2 regions of the Bradyrhizobium sp. URHA0013 genome follow, and region 1 is predicted to be linked to the other one. Evidence: predicted binding sites of a transcription regulator. Region 1 holds the regulator's gene; the other holds the start of a gene.

Region 1 (7,317 bases):
GGGCAACATCAGCCAGACCAAGAACTCGATCGGTTACGTCGAGTACGCCTATGCCAAGCAGAACAAGCTGACCTACACCGGTCTCGTCAACAAGGCCGGCAAGCCGGTGCAGCCCACCGTCGAAGCGTTCCAGGCAGCCGCCGCCAACGCCGACTGGGCCAAGGCTCCCGGCTACTACGTCATCCTGACCGACCAGCCCGGCGAGAAGTCCTGGCCGATCACGGCGGCGACCTTCATCCTCATGCACAAGGACGCCACCGACAAGGCGGCCTCGCAGGAAGCCATCAAGTTCTTCCGCTGGGCCTTCAAGAGCGGCGGCAAGGCGGCTGAAGAGCTCGACTACATCCCGATGCCGGACCCGGTCGTTCAGCTGATCGAGAAGACCTGGGCTGCCGACATCAAGAGCTAGGCTCGCGACGCTCGTGCCCCGGATGCGCTGCGCCGCATCCGGGGCACGGACCAACAAAAAACGTATACTATTTGGTACAGGGGACCGGCGTGGCAGAGATGGCCGTTCAGAGCGATGTAATCGACGACGCCGGACCGTATGATCGCGCCAAGGCCTTGAGCGCGTTCAAGCTCGGCGACGTCACCTTCTACTGGATCACGCGGCTCTCCGCGATCTCGGTGCTTCTGATCCTTGGCGGCATCATCATTTCGCTGATCGTCGGCGCCTTCCCGGCGATGAAGGAATTCGGGATCTCCTTCCTGTGGACGCAGCGCTGGGCGCCGTCCGCCGATCCGCCCGTGCTCGGCGCGCTCGGGCCGATGTACGGCACGCTCGTCACCTCCTTCATCGCGATGCTGATCGCCATTCCCGTGGGTCTCGGCATTGCGATCTTCCTTACCGAGCTCTGCCCGCAATGGCTGCGCCGCCCGATCGGCATGGCGATCGAGCTGCTCGCCGGCATCCCCTCGATCATCTACGGCATGTGGGGCTTCTTCGTGTTGGGTCCGTTCCTCGCCAACACGTTCCAGCCCTTCATGATCAAGATTTTCGACGGCGTGCCCGTGCTGGGCGCGATCTTCGCGGGTCCCCCGTCCTATCTCAGCCTGTTCAATGCCGCGTTGATCCTCGCCATCATGGTGCTGCCCTTCATCACCTCGATTTCGGTCGACGTGTTCAAGACGGTGCCGCCGGTGCTGAAGGAAGCCGCCTACGGCGTCGGCTGCACCACCTGGGAGGTCGTCCGCAGCGTGGTGATCCCCTACACCCGCGTCGGCGTCATCGGCGGCGTCATGCTGGCGCTGGGCCGCGCGCTCGGCGAGACCATGGCGGTGACCTTCATCATCGGCAACTCGTTCCGGATCTCGTCGTCGATCTTCGCCCCCGGCACCACGATCTCGGCGGCGATCGCATCCGAGTTCGCCGAGAGCGACGGCCTGCACCAGTCCGGCCTGATCCTGCTCGGCCTCCTGCTGTTCGTGCTGACCTTCTTCGTGCTCGCGGCGGCGCGGCTGATGCTGATGCGGCTGGAAAAGAAGGCGGGGAACTGACGTCATGAATCCGATCTATTCACGCCGCCGCCGCAAGGATATCGTCGTCCGCGGGCTCTGCATCGCCGCAACCGCCTTCGGTGTGACCTGGCTCGCGCTGATCCTGATCACGCTGCTCTACAACGGACTGGCGGGACTCAATGTCCAGCTGTTCACCGAGAACACGCCGCCACCGGGATCGAACGAGGGCGGCCTGCTCAACGCCATCGTCGGCTCGCTGATCATGACCGTGATCGGCGTCGGCATCGGCGCGCCGCTCGGCATGTTCGCCGGCACCTATCTCGCCGAATACGGCCGTAACGACCGGCTGACCTCGGTGATCCGCTTCATCAACGACATCCTGCTCTCGGCACCCTCGATCATCATCGGCCTGTTCATCTACGGCGCGGTGGTGGTGCCGATGCGCGGCTTCTCCGCGATCGCAGGCTCGCTCGCGCTCGCGGTCATCGTGATCCCGGTGGTGCTGCGCACGACCGAGGACATGCTGCTGCTGGTGCCGAACGCGTTGCGCGAGGCGGCCTCGGCGCTCGGCCTGCCGCGTTCGCTGGTGATCAAGCGGATCGCTTATCGCGCTGCCCGTTCGGGCCTCATCACCGGCGTGCTGCTCGCGACCGCCCGCGTCGCCGGTGAAACCGCGCCGCTGCTGTTCACCGCGCTGTCGAACCAGTTCTTCAGCCTCGGCCTGAACAAGACGATGGCGAACCTGCCGGTGACCATCAACAACTTCGTGCAGAGCCCCTATGCCTATTGGAAGCAGCTGGCCTGGAGCGGCGCGCTGCTCATCACCCTGACCGTTCTTGCCCTTAATATTTTCGCGCGCATCCTTGGCGCCGAGAGGACCGCAAAATGAGTGATCTTTCCGTATCGATGAGCGCGTCAGGTGGACTGCCGCACGCGGCAGTGCTGCCGGAGGCGCCCCCCAAGGTGACCGTGCGCAACCTGAACTTCTATTACGGCGAGCACCACGCGCTGAAAAACATCAACCTGACGCTCGGCGCCAACCGCGTCACGGCGTTCATCGGTCCGTCGGGCTGCGGCAAGTCGACCCTGCTGCGCATCTTCAACCGGATGTACGACCTCTATCCCGGTCAGCGCGCCACCGGTCAGCTCATGCTCGACCAGACCAACATCCTCGACGGCAAGCTGGACCTCAATCTGCTGCGCGCCCGCGTCGGCATGGTATTCCAGAAGCCCACGCCGTTCCCGATGACGATCTACGAGAACATCGCGTTCGGCATCCGTCTCTATGAGAAGATCTCGAAGTCCGAGATGGACGGCCGCGTCGAGAAGGCGCTGCGCGGCGGCGCGCTGTGGAACGAGGTCAAGGACAAGCTCAACGCCTCCGGCCTGTCGCTCTCCGGCGGCCAGCAGCAGCGCCTCTGCATCGCCCGTACCGTCGCGGTGCGGCCCGAGGTGATCCTGTTCGACGAACCCTGTTCGGCGCTCGACCCGATCTCGACCGCCAAGGTCGAGGAGCTGATCCAGGAGCTGTCCGAGGATTACACGATCGCGATCGTCACCCACAACATGCAGCAGGCGGCGCGCGTCTCCGACAAGACCGCCTTCATGTATCTCGGCGAGTTGATCGAGTTCGACGACACCAGCAAGATCTTCACGTCGCCGTCCGACCGGCGCACGCAGGATTACATCACCGGCCGGTTCGGCTAGGAGACGCGACATGGGTTCTGAACATACCGCAAAGGCCTTCGACACCGACCTCCAGGAACTCACGCGCCTGGTCGCCGAGATGGGTGGCATCGCCGAACGCATGATCGTCGAGTCCGTCGACGCATTGATCCGCCGCGACGTCCCGCTCGGCCAGCGCGTCGTCGCCATCGACACCGAGCTCGACGCGCTGCAGAAGCGCATCGAGGAGCGTGCGGTGCTCACCATCGCCCGGCGCCAGCCGATGGCAGTCGATCTGCGCGAGATCGTCGGCGCCATGCGCGTCGCGACCGATCTCGAGCGCATCGGCGACCTCGCCAAGAACATGGGCAAGCGCGTTGCGGCGCTGGAGACGGACTTCCATCCGCTCAAGCTGTTCCGCGGCCTCGAGCACATGACCGACCTCGTGCAGCAGCAGGTCAAGTCGGTGCTGGACGCTTATGCCGCGCATGATTTGCCGGCGGCGATGGCGGTGTGGAAGGGTGACGAGGAAGTCGACGCCATCTGCACCTCGCTGTTCCGCGAGCTCCTCACCTACATGATGGAGGATCCGCGCAACATCTCGTTCTGTATTCACCTGATGTTCTGCGCCAAGAACATCGAGCGGATCGGCGACCACGCCACCAACATCGCCGAGACCGTGTTCTACATGATCGAGGGCCAGGCGATCACCGACAAGCGGCCGAAGGGCGACATGACGACCTTCGCCAACACGGTACCGAACACCTGAAGACTTAAGGGAGCGACGACCCGATGGGCGCACGCATTATGGTGGTTGAGGACGAGGAAGCCCTGACCGAGCTTCTCCGCTACAACCTCGAAGGCGACGGTTATGACGTCGAGACGGTGATGCGCGGCGACGACGCCGACACCCGCCTCAAGGAGCACATCCCCGATCTGATCGTGCTCGACTGGATGCTGCCGGGCCTGTCAGGCATCGAATTGTGCCGGCGGCTTCGCACCCGTCCCGAGACCAAGCAGCTGCCGATCATCATGCTCACCGCGCGCGGCGAGGAGAGCGAGCGGGTGCGGGGTCTTGCGACCGGCGCCGACGATTACATCGTCAAGCCGTTCTCGGTGCCGGAGCTACTGGCGCGCGTGAAGGGCCTGCTGCGGCGCGCAAGCCCGGAGCGGCTCGCCACCGTCCTCGCTTTTGGCGACATCGAGCTCGACCGCGACAAGCGCCGCGTGGCGCGCTCCGGCCGGCCGATCGATCTCGGTCCGACCGAATATCGCCTGCTGGAGTTCTTCCTGGAGCACCCGGGACGGGTGTTCTCGCGCGAGCAACTGCTCGACAGCGTCTGGGGCCGCGACATCTATATCGACGAGCGCACTGTCGACGTGCATATCGGCCGCCTGCGCAAGCTGCTCAATCTCGGCCGCGAGCAGGACCCGATCCGCACCGTCCGCGGGGCCGGTTACGCGCTGGATGATCGGTTTGCGAAGGCGGAGCAGGTGTAGGGTTGCAGCTTTGTTTCTTGGCAAGCTGTCCCCGAATTCTTCGACGTCGTCCCGGACAAGCGAGCGCTGATCCGGGACCCATAATCACCGAACGTGGTTTGGCGAAGACTCGGAGTGACCTCTTTCGCGCAACAACTGCGCGCTCCGAGTATGGGTCCCGGCCCCCATGCGCAATTGCGCACTAGGCCGGGACGAGACTGAAATCGTTGAGCCGTCTTCGCGCGACGACTTGCCGTAATTACCGCGGCCCCGGCTTCACCGGTGCACGCCGCCGATCCGACGCCGGCTGGTACGCGACGCGCGAGTGCTGGGCGCAATAGGGCAGGCCGGACAGCGCCCGTCCACCGCAGAAGAAGAAGTCCGGGCTCGAGGGATCGCCGACCGGCCAGTGGCAGGTCGCCTCGTTCAATTCCAGCAGTGACAGCCGCTGGCTCATCGGCACCACGTTGTCATAGGTGACCGGATCCGGCTCAGCCTCGACCTCGAAGGCCTGCGCCAGCGCGGTGTTGCCGCGCGAGATCGGGCGGCTCACCCGCATCATGTGCTGCGCGGGGCGCGCCTTGCGCGGCCGCGGCGCTGCCGACGAAGGGCTCTTGGCGCGGCCCGAGAGGCCGAGCCTGTGCACTTTGCCGATCACGGCATTGCGGGTCACATTGCCGAGCTCCGCCGCGATCTGGCTGGCCGAAAGTCCGGCCTCCCAGAGCTTTTTCAGCTGCTCGACGCGATCATCGGACCAGGTCAAAACCGTCATTGCACCCTTTCCCTCGCTGCGCGCCAGCCATCCTGGGGCCTCGCAGCGAATGCCTAAGCCTTCAAAAACCCGTGCCGCCAGAATCCCTTAAGGCTCGCCGGGCGCGTCTTGAACGCCCGAACGTTTACGCCGGTACATAAGGACTTAAAGATCAGAACCACTGCACGAGATGTCGTATCTGACAATCCAAACGCTACAATATGGCGTGACTCCCGCGCAAGAGTCCGCCGACTCGCTTCCACATGTTCCGTGACTAAATCCCGCAAAATCGGCACCGCAAGACTACGGATTCAGCGTTTCGCGAGGCTTTCCGGGCGGCATTGACACCCGTTTCACCAAGCCTAAGATAGTCGCACGTGCCGCCCGCAAGAGGCGGCACGTTTCGTTTTCCGGGCCGGTCGATGGTGCGTTGCGCAATGCACGCTCACACCGTCCGCAACATTCAAGTGACCGTCATGACTAACAGCGCAGCGCCGCATTTGCTCCCCGTTTTCGCCAGGTCCGACCTCGGTTTCGAGCGTGGCGAAGGCTGCTGGCTGATCGCGACCAATGGCGAGCGCTATCTCGATTTCACCTCCGGGGTGGCGGTGAATGCGCTCGGCCATGCCCATCCGGCGCTGGTCGCGGCGTTGCAGGAGCAGGCCACGAAGCTCTGGCACATGTCGAACCTGTTCCAGAGCCCGGACGGCGAAAAGCTCGCCGCGCGCCTGTGCAATGAAAGTTTTGCGGATTTCGTGTTCTTCTGCAATTCCGGCGCCGAAGCGCTGGAATGCGTGATCAAGGTGGTGCGCCGTTATCACGCCGCGAAGGGCCATCCCGACCGCTATCGCATGATCACCTTCGAAGGCGCGTTCCATGGCCGCACGCTGGCGACGCTGGCCGCGACGGGTTCGGCAAAATATCTCGAAGGTTTCGGCCCCCCGATGGAGGGCTTCGACCAGGTTGCGCATGGCGATCTCGAGGCGGTGAAAAAGGCGATCGGTCCGCAGACCGCCGGAATCCTGATCGAGCCGATCCAGGGCGAGGGCGGTGTCCGTTCGGCAACGCCTGCCTTCCTGAGGGCGTTGCGCCAGCTCTGCGACGAGAAGGGTCTGTTGCTCGCCTTCGACGAGGTGCAAACCGGCATGGGTCGCACCGGCGATCTGTTCGCGTACCGCCGCCTTGGCGTCGAGCCCGACGTGATGTCGCTGGCCAAGGCGCTCGGCGGCGGCTTCCCGATCGGCGCGTGCCTTGCGACCGCGGAAGCGGCATCCGGCATGACACCGGGCTCGCACGGCTCGACCTTCGGCGGCAATCCGCTCGCGATCGCGGCTGCGAACGCCGTGCTCGACGTCATGCTCAAGCCCGGCTTCTTCGACCACGTGCAGAGGATGTCGCTGTTGCTGAAGCAGAAGCTCGCTTCCGTGATCGACCGCCACTCTGATGTCGTCAGCGAAGTGCGCGGCGAGGGCCTCCTGATCGGCATCAAGGCCGTGGTGCCTTCGGGCGATCTCGTTGCCGCCTTGCGCGCCGAAAAGCTGCTCACCGTCGGTGCCGGCGACAATGTCGTGCGTTTCCTGCCTCCTTTGATCGTCACCGAAGCCGAGATCGAGGACAGCGTCGGGCGGCTCGAGCGCGCCTGCACCGCGTTATCCGGCAACAAGCGGGCGGCAAGCTGATGAGCAAGTCGCCCGATAATACACCCAAGAAAACACCGAAGCACTTCCTCGATATCAACGAGCTGCCGCTGTCGGAGCTCAAGCGCATGCTCGCCGCGTCCACCGCGATGAAGGCGAAGCAGAAGGCGCATCAGCCGGTCAGGCCGCTCGAAGGCAAGACGCTGGCGATGATCTTCGAGCGCCCCTCGACGCGGACGCGGGTGTCTTTCGATGTTGCCATGCGCCAGCTCGGCGGCGAGCCCATCATGCTCACCGGTGCCGAGATGCAGCTCGGCCGCGGCGAGA
Region 2 (7,317 bases), on a different contig from region 1:
GGCGCGGATCGCGGTCTCCATGCTCATGCCCGGCAACTGGATCAGGCGCCGCGAGTGCGTGCTCTGCGCGATGCGTGCCGCCGGGTGGTTGGCATCGACGAAAACGAGGTCGTCGCCATGGCCCATCGAAGCCAGCAGCCAGAGCAGGTCGGGCGTGAGGATCGGATCGATCGATTTCAGCATGTGACGACTGTCCTCCCATCGTGCACCCACCCCGGCGGGTTCCAAGCGTGATTCAGATCACGCAACCTACCATGGTGATGGCGATCACGGACCTCAAACTCGAACGCGGCCAAGCTCCCGGGCAACCAATCTCGTATCGAGATCAGTGCCAAAGGAGCACGCCATGTTCCGCCTAAAACCTTTCCTGATGACGGCCAGCCTGCTGGGAAGCCTGTTCGGCTTCGCCTGCGGCCCTGTTTCCGCGCAAGTCGCTCCGGTCGAGCCGGCCCCCACCGCGCTGCAAGGCCCGGAACAGCGCGTGGCGCTGGTGATCGGCAATTCGAACTACCAGAACGCGCCGCAGCTCGCCAACCCCGACAATGACGCGGAGTCCATGGCGAAATTCCTGAATTCGGCCGGGTTCGAAGTGGTCGCCGCGACCGACCTGACCCAGAACGACATGCTTCGCGTGGTGCAGGACTTCTCCGCCAAAGTGTCGGCGCGCGGTCCGAACACGGTGGCGATGGTCTACTACGCCGGTCACGGCGTGCAGCTCGCCGGCGAGAATTACCTCGTTCCCGTCGACGCCAAGGTCTCGAGCCAGACCGAGCTCGTCAACAACTCCGTCCGCCTGGTCGACGTGATGTCGACGCTGGAGACGATCCCGAGCCGCATGCGCATCGTCATCCTCGATGCCTGCCGCAACAACCCGTTCCCGAACGTGAATGATGCCGGCCGTGGCTTGGCCATCGTCGATGCCCCGAACGGTTCGATCGTCGGTTACTCGACCGCGCCGGGCGCGGAAGCGCAGGACGGCACCGGCGGCCACAGCCCCTACACGCAGGCCTTCCTGAACGTCGCGCGCGAGCCCAACGTGCCAATCGAGCAGCTCTTCAAGCGCGTGCGCCTCGAAGTGAACCAGACTACCAGCGGCGCGCAGATCCCGTGGGAGAGCTCGTCGCTGACGTCCGACTTCACCTTCTTCGGCGACACCGCCGTTGCCGCCAACCGCGCGCCGGTGAATGCGCCTGTGGTGCAGATGGCCTCCAACCTGCCGAGCCGCTCGACCCGCCAGGCCTATGACTACGTCGTGTCCGAAGCCCGCCCGGAGTACTATCAGGAGTTCATCACGATGTATCCGCACGACCCGCTGTGCGATCACGTCCGCTGGCTGCTCAACAACCTGCTGCTCACGCAGGCCTGGCACAAGACGGTGCTCGCGAACTCGCCGGTCGCCTACAAGAACTTCTACGACAGCTACGGCAACACGCCCTATGCGCAGGTCGCGCTGAAGCTCCAGATGCAGCCGAAGCAGATCCCCTTGATGCAGGCGACCAAGTTCCTGGCGCCGCAGAATATCGCCCCGACCTTCAAGATCGGCAATCTCGGCCAGCCCAAATACATGCCGCTGCAGCAGGGTAATGGCGGCGCGCAAGTGAACGGCAATTTGCCGATCGTGCAGAAGTCGGGCGACAACAACGGCATCGGCAAGCTCGGCAATGGCGGCCAGATCGTCAACCTGCCGGCGGGCAACAACCAGCCCAACCAGCAGAACGGCACGCCGTCGCAGACCCCGGGCAAGATCGTCACCCTGCCCGCGCCGACCAACACCACCAACAACAATGGCGGCATCGGCAAGATCGTGACGCTGCCTGCGACCAACAAGACGCCGAACGGTACTGCTAACGGCACGACCAATGGCACGACCAATGGCACTCCTGGCAAGATCGTGAGCATGCCGGTGAATGTCGGCAAGGGCGGTACGACCATCGATGCGAAGCCCGTCAAGGTTCAGACCCAGAACAACCCGATCCGCATCGACAACGGCGCGAAGATCAACAACAACCCGGTGAGCAAGGTGCAGGTGCAGAACAACACCCGCCCGCAGTTCAACACGACCAACCGGATCGTCAACAATAGCGGCAACAACAACTTCCGGCAGTCGATGAACCAGAGCCCGGGCGGTAACGGCGGCAACAACCACCGCGGCTTCATGCACTGATCGCGGTCGGCCCACACAACAAAGGGGCAGAGCGATGACGCTCTGCCCTTCTTCATGTCAGAAGATTAGACTATCAGGCCACCAGCTCGGCAAACAGATCAGCGTCGACATTGCCGCCGGAGAGCACGATGACGACGTTCTTGCCGGCAACATCGAGTCGCCCCGCAAGCAGCGCGGCCAGGCCGACCGCTCCGCCCGGCTCCACCACGAGCTTCAGCTCGCGATAGGCAAACGCGACGGCCGCGCCGACTTCCTTGTCCGAGGCGGTGACGCCGCGCGCGAGCAGCTTGCTGTTGATCGCGAACGTCATCTCGCCGGGGATCAGGGCCATCAGCGCATCGCAGATAGTGCGGCCTGCCGGCCCGTGCGGCTCGCGATGACCTGCGGTCAGCGACAGGCCGTGATCGTCGAAAGCCTCGGGTTCGGCGACGACGATTTGCGCCAGCGGATAGCGCGCCTTCACGGCCGTCGCGACGCCCGCGATCAGACCACCGCCGGAGGCCGGCGCCACCACGATGTCAGGGGCGAGACCAAGTGCCGCCATGTCCTCGGCGATCTCGCGGCCGGCGGTGCCTTGGCCGGCGATCACGAAGGGATCGTCATAGGGCCTGACCAGCGTCGCACCGCGCTTCTCGGCGATGCCGCGCGAGATCGCCTCGCGGTCGTCGCGGTCGCGGTCGTACAGCACGACCTCGGCACCGTAGGATTTGGTGCGCTCGCGCTTCGACAACGGCGCATCCGCGGGCATCACGATGGTCGCCTGCATGTCGAGGATCTTGGCCGCCGCCGCCACGCCCTGGGCGTGATTGCCGGAGGAGAACGCCACCACGCCGCCGGCGCGCTTGTGCTGCGGGATCGAGGCGACCTTGTTGAAGGCACCCCGGAACTTGAACGAGCCGGTGCGCTGGAGCATCTCCGGCTTGAGATAGACCTTTGCGCCGACACGTTCGTTGAGCACGGGAAAGGACAACAGCGGCGTACGGACGGCGAAGGGTGCGATCACGCGCGCTGCGGCATCGATATCGGCAGGGCCGATCGGGAGGAGCTGTTCTGTCATGCCTGATGTTATCGCGGCGGATGAGGCGCGGGCAAGGCATCTCCGCGCGAGCATTCTGGGCTCTCAGGCGACGAATCGCGCCGGCTCCGCCCCGTTCCGGCCCGGCAGCACCGCGCCGACCGCCAAAATGCTGTCGATAAAGGCCCGGGCCGAGGCCTCCCAGGTGTAGTTGGAGGCGAATTCGACACAGTCCTGCCGGGAGATGTCCAGCGCGGCGAAGCAGGCGCTGCGCAGATCGTGATCGAGCGCGCCGACCGGCGCATCGCCGATCACGTCGCGGGGCCCCTTCACCGGAAACGCCGCGACCGGCAGGCCGCTCGCCAGCGCTTCGAGCAGGACCAGGCCGAAGGTGTCGGTTTTGCTCGGAAACACGAAGACATCGGCGGCAGCGTAAATGTCCGCCAGTTCCTCACCGTGCTTTTCGCCGAGGAAGATCGCGTCCGGATAGGCCTCCTCCAGCGCGACACGCTCCGGACCGTCGCCGACGATCACCTTGGTGCCGGGCAGGTCGAGGTCGAGGAAGGCCTCGAGATTCTTCTCTACCGCGACCCGGCCGACCGACAAGAACACCGGCGCGGGCAGGCAGAGGTCGATCGCGCGGGGGTGGAACAGGCTGGTATCGACGCCGCGAGGCCACAGCACGACATTGTCGAAGCCGCGCTCGGTCAGCTCGCGGGCGAGCGCCGGCGTTGCCGCCATCACGGCGCGGCTGGGGCTGTGGAATCGGCGCAGCGCCCGCCAGATCAGGGATTCCGGAACCGGCACCCGGGCACGGACATATTCGGGGAAGCGGGTGTGGAAGCTGGTCGTGAAGGGCAGCTTGCGCTGGCGGCAATAGCGCCGGACCATCAGGCCGATCGGCCCCTCCGTCGCGATGTGGATGCTGTCCGGATGCGCCTCCTCGATCAGCTTCGCGATTCTGCCCGGCCGCGGCATGGCCAGACGCACGTCCCGATAGCTTGGCATCGCAAAGGTGCGGAACGATTGCGCCGTCAGGAACGCGAATTCGACGCCAAGGCTCTGGGCGGCGTCATTAAGCTTGGTCAGCGTCCGAACCACACCGTTGACTTGCGGGTGCCAGGCGTCGGTCGCGACCAGGATGCGCATCAGGATGCCCTTGTCATGCGGCTCTGGCTGCGACCTGCGGGACTTGTGCCGGCTTCTCGGCCTGGTCCGCCCAGGTGATGATCTCGAAATGGCCGTCGTCGTGCTCGACCAGCGCCGTGCAGCTCTCGACCCAGTCGCCGCAATTCATGTAGCGGATGCCGCCCTCGTCGCGGATCACCGCGTAATGGATATGGCCGCAGATCACGCCGTCGGCGTCGTGGCGCCGCGCCTCGGCGGCGAGCGCCTGCTCAAACGCGCCGATATAGTTGACGGCATTCTTGACCTTCTGCTTGGCCCATTGCGACAGCGACCAATAGGGCACTTTGAACATGCGCCGGAAGAAGTTGACGAAACGATTGAGCTGGATCGCGAAGTCGTAGGCCTTGTCGCCGAGATGGGCGAGCCAGCGTGCGTTCTGCACCACGAGGTCGAAGATGTCGCCGTGGATGACGAGATAGCGCTTGCCGTCCGCGCCGGTGTGGACGGTATTCTCGACCACGTCGATGCCGCCGAAATGAGTGCCGTAATAGTTGCGCAGGAATTCGTCGTGATTGCCGGGAATGTAGATGACCTTGGCGCCCTTGCGCGCCTTGCGCAGAAGCTTCTGGACGAGGTCGTTATGCGATTGCGGCCAATGCCAGCTCGATTTCAGCGCCCAGCCGTCGACGATGTCGCCGACGAGATAGATCGTGTCGGCATCATGGAAACGCAGGAAGTCGAGCAGAAGGTCGGCTTGAGAACCGCGGGCTCCGAGATGAACGTCGGAGATGAACAACGTGCGAAAGCGCCGCTCCGGGCTCTCGTCACTCACATCGTAACTTCCCATGCGCCAGCCTGTAACAATGTCCCGTGACAGGGGGATGACCAATTGAACCTTTGAGGCACCTTCGGAACCGAATCGCGCTTGCCTCGCCCACCCCGCGAATATCAGTCGCATGCGACAATCAGGCGACATCGCGTCGCAGCGCCCTCCGCAACAACCCGGAACTGCATGGGCTCGATGGGTTGACGGCGGCGCGCTCGCGAGCGGCGTCAGTAAAATTTGTGGAAGTGATGGATCGGGCCGTGGCCGTGGCCGACGCTGAAGCGGTCGGCGGCCGCGATCGCCGCGCTGATCCAGAACTTGGCGTTGCGCACGGCGCGCTCGAGATCCTCGCCTCTGGCGAGCCCGGCGGCGACCGCCGAGGACAGCGAGCAGCCGGTGCCATGGGTGTTGCGAGTGGCAACGCGCGGCGCGGCCAGCGCGATCGTGGTGCTGGCATCGACGAAATAGTCGATGCTCTCGGCGCCCTCGCCGTGCCCGCCCTTGATCAGGACCGCCCGGCAGCCGAGCGCCATCAGCCGGCGCCCCTGGCTCTCGATCTCGGCCTCGCTGGCCGCGACCGGTTCGCCGAGCAGAGCCGCGGCCTCTGGCAGATTGGGTGTGATCACCGAGGCCAGCGGCATCAGCTTGATGCGCAGGGCGTCGACCGCTTCGGAGGCGAGCAGGCGATCCCCCGATGTCGCCACCATCACGGGATCGAGCACGATATGCCGGGGCGCCCAGCGCGACAGCGCGGCCGCGATCGCATCGATGCTGGCGGCTTGCGCTACCATGCCGATCTTGACCGCGCCGACCTCGAGATCGGAAAACACCGCATCGATCTGCGCGGTGACGAATTCGGCGGGCACCGCATGAATGCCGGTGACGCCGCGGGTGTTCTGCGCGGTCAGCGCCGTGATGGCGGACGCGCCAAAAACGCCGAGCGCAGCAAAGGTCTTCAGGTCGGCCTGGATGCCGGCGCCGCCGCTCGAATCGGAGCCGGCAATGGTCAGCGCGACGGGCGTCGTCATGGGGCGATTTTCCGCGTTTTCGAAGCCATGGCCCGTCCTAGCGCGCCTCCCCCGGCCCAGCAAGTTCGCTTGCTAAATTCGGCCGGGTTTGGCCTATTAGCCGCCAGATATGCTTTCGGAGTGACCGCGATGGTTCCCTTTTTCGTCCAGATCAAATGCAAGCTCGGCCAATCCTATGTAGTCGCCAATGCGCTTGCCGAAGCCGAGATCGCCTCCGAGATCTATTCCACGGCCGGTCAATACGACCTGCTGGTGAAGTTCTACGTCGACAACGACACCGATATCGGCCACTTCGTCAATGAGAAGGTGCAGGTGTTGCCTGGCATCCAGGACACCCTCACCATCATCACCTTCAAGGCGTTTGGCGCGAGTTGACCGTCCGAAAAAGGGCGGGCCTGATCAGGCGCCGCCCTCCTTGCGCTTGGGGCGCGGCGGACCGTCCACCGGCGGCAGCGATTTGAGATAGTCCGCCATCGCCGCGAGATCGTCGTCCGGCAATTGCGAGGTGTTCTTGATCACCCGCGTCATCGCGCCGCCGACGCTGTCGCCGTCGGGCAATTCGCCGGTCTTCAGGAAATAGGCAATATCCTTCGCGCTCCACTCGCCGAGGCCCTTCTGGGTGATGTTGGGCACCCATCCCTCGCCTTCCGGATTCGGGCCTCCCGCGAAGCGTTGTCCGGCGATGATGCCGCCAAGCGCGTTGCGTGGGCTGTGGCACTCCGCGCAATGGCCAAAGCTGTTGACGAGATAGGCGCCGCGATTCCACTGCGGCGACTTCGCGCTGTCGGCGACGAAGGGCTTGCCGTCCAGAAATAAGAATTTCCAGATGCCGACGTTGCGCCTTATATTGAACGGAAAGCGCACGTCGTGGTCGCGCACCTTTCCTGCAACGGCCGGCAGCGTTTTCAGGTACGCAAAGAGATCGAGCACGTCCTCGCGCCTGGCATGCTGATAGGACGTGTAGGGAAAGGCCGGAAAGTAATGCTGCCCGTCCGGGGAGACCCCGTGCATCACCGCGTTGACGAATTCGGCCTCGCTCCATTTGCCGATGCCGTCGGTCGGGTCGGACGAGATGTTCGGCGCATAGAACGTTCCGAACGGCGACTTGATCGCAACGCCGCCGCCGAGCCTGAGACGATCGGGCTGGTCGGGGACG

The links. The regulator PhoB, encoded in region 1, activates phosphate uptake and scavenging genes when phosphate is short. The targets are predictions, from matches to a motif close to TGTCATNNANCTGTCAT.
Region 2: the regulator PhoB is predicted to act here: its motif matches at 5,178-5,194, upstream of N551_RS0109855 (UDP-2,3-diacylglucosamine diphosphatase).

What each region holds. Positions count from the first base shown of each region.
Region 1 is NZ_JADK01000003.1:845,295-852,611, reverse strand. It holds gene pstS (phosphate ABC transporter substrate-binding protein PstS) at 1-409, shown strand, start outside; gene pstC (phosphate ABC transporter permease subunit PstC) at 508-1,497, shown strand; gene pstA (phosphate ABC transporter permease PstA) at 1,502-2,347, shown strand; gene pstB (phosphate ABC transporter ATP-binding protein PstB) at 2,344-3,165, shown strand; gene phoU (phosphate signaling complex protein PhoU) at 3,176-3,892, shown strand; gene phoB (phosphate regulon transcriptional regulator PhoB) at 3,916-4,623, shown strand; gene N551_RS0104245 (GcrA family cell cycle regulator) at 4,862-5,374, opposite strand; gene N551_RS0104240 (aspartate aminotransferase family protein) at 5,830-7,032, shown strand; gene argF (ornithine carbamoyltransferase) at 7,032-7,317, shown strand, end outside.
Region 2 is NZ_JADK01000006.1:454,288-461,604, reverse strand. It holds gene N551_RS0109875 (RbsD/FucU family protein) at 1-183, opposite strand, end outside; gene N551_RS0109870 (caspase family protein) at 347-2,164, shown strand; gene N551_RS0109865 (threonine/serine dehydratase) at 2,238-3,221, opposite strand; gene N551_RS0109860 (glycosyltransferase family 1 protein) at 3,285-4,328, opposite strand; gene N551_RS0109855 (UDP-2,3-diacylglucosamine diphosphatase) at 4,342-5,154, opposite strand; gene thiD (bifunctional hydroxymethylpyrimidine kinase/phosphomethylpyrimidine kinase) at 5,361-6,161, opposite strand; gene N551_RS0109845 (Lrp/AsnC family transcriptional regulator) at 6,291-6,536, shown strand; gene N551_RS0109840 (cytochrome c) at 6,561-7,317, opposite strand, start outside.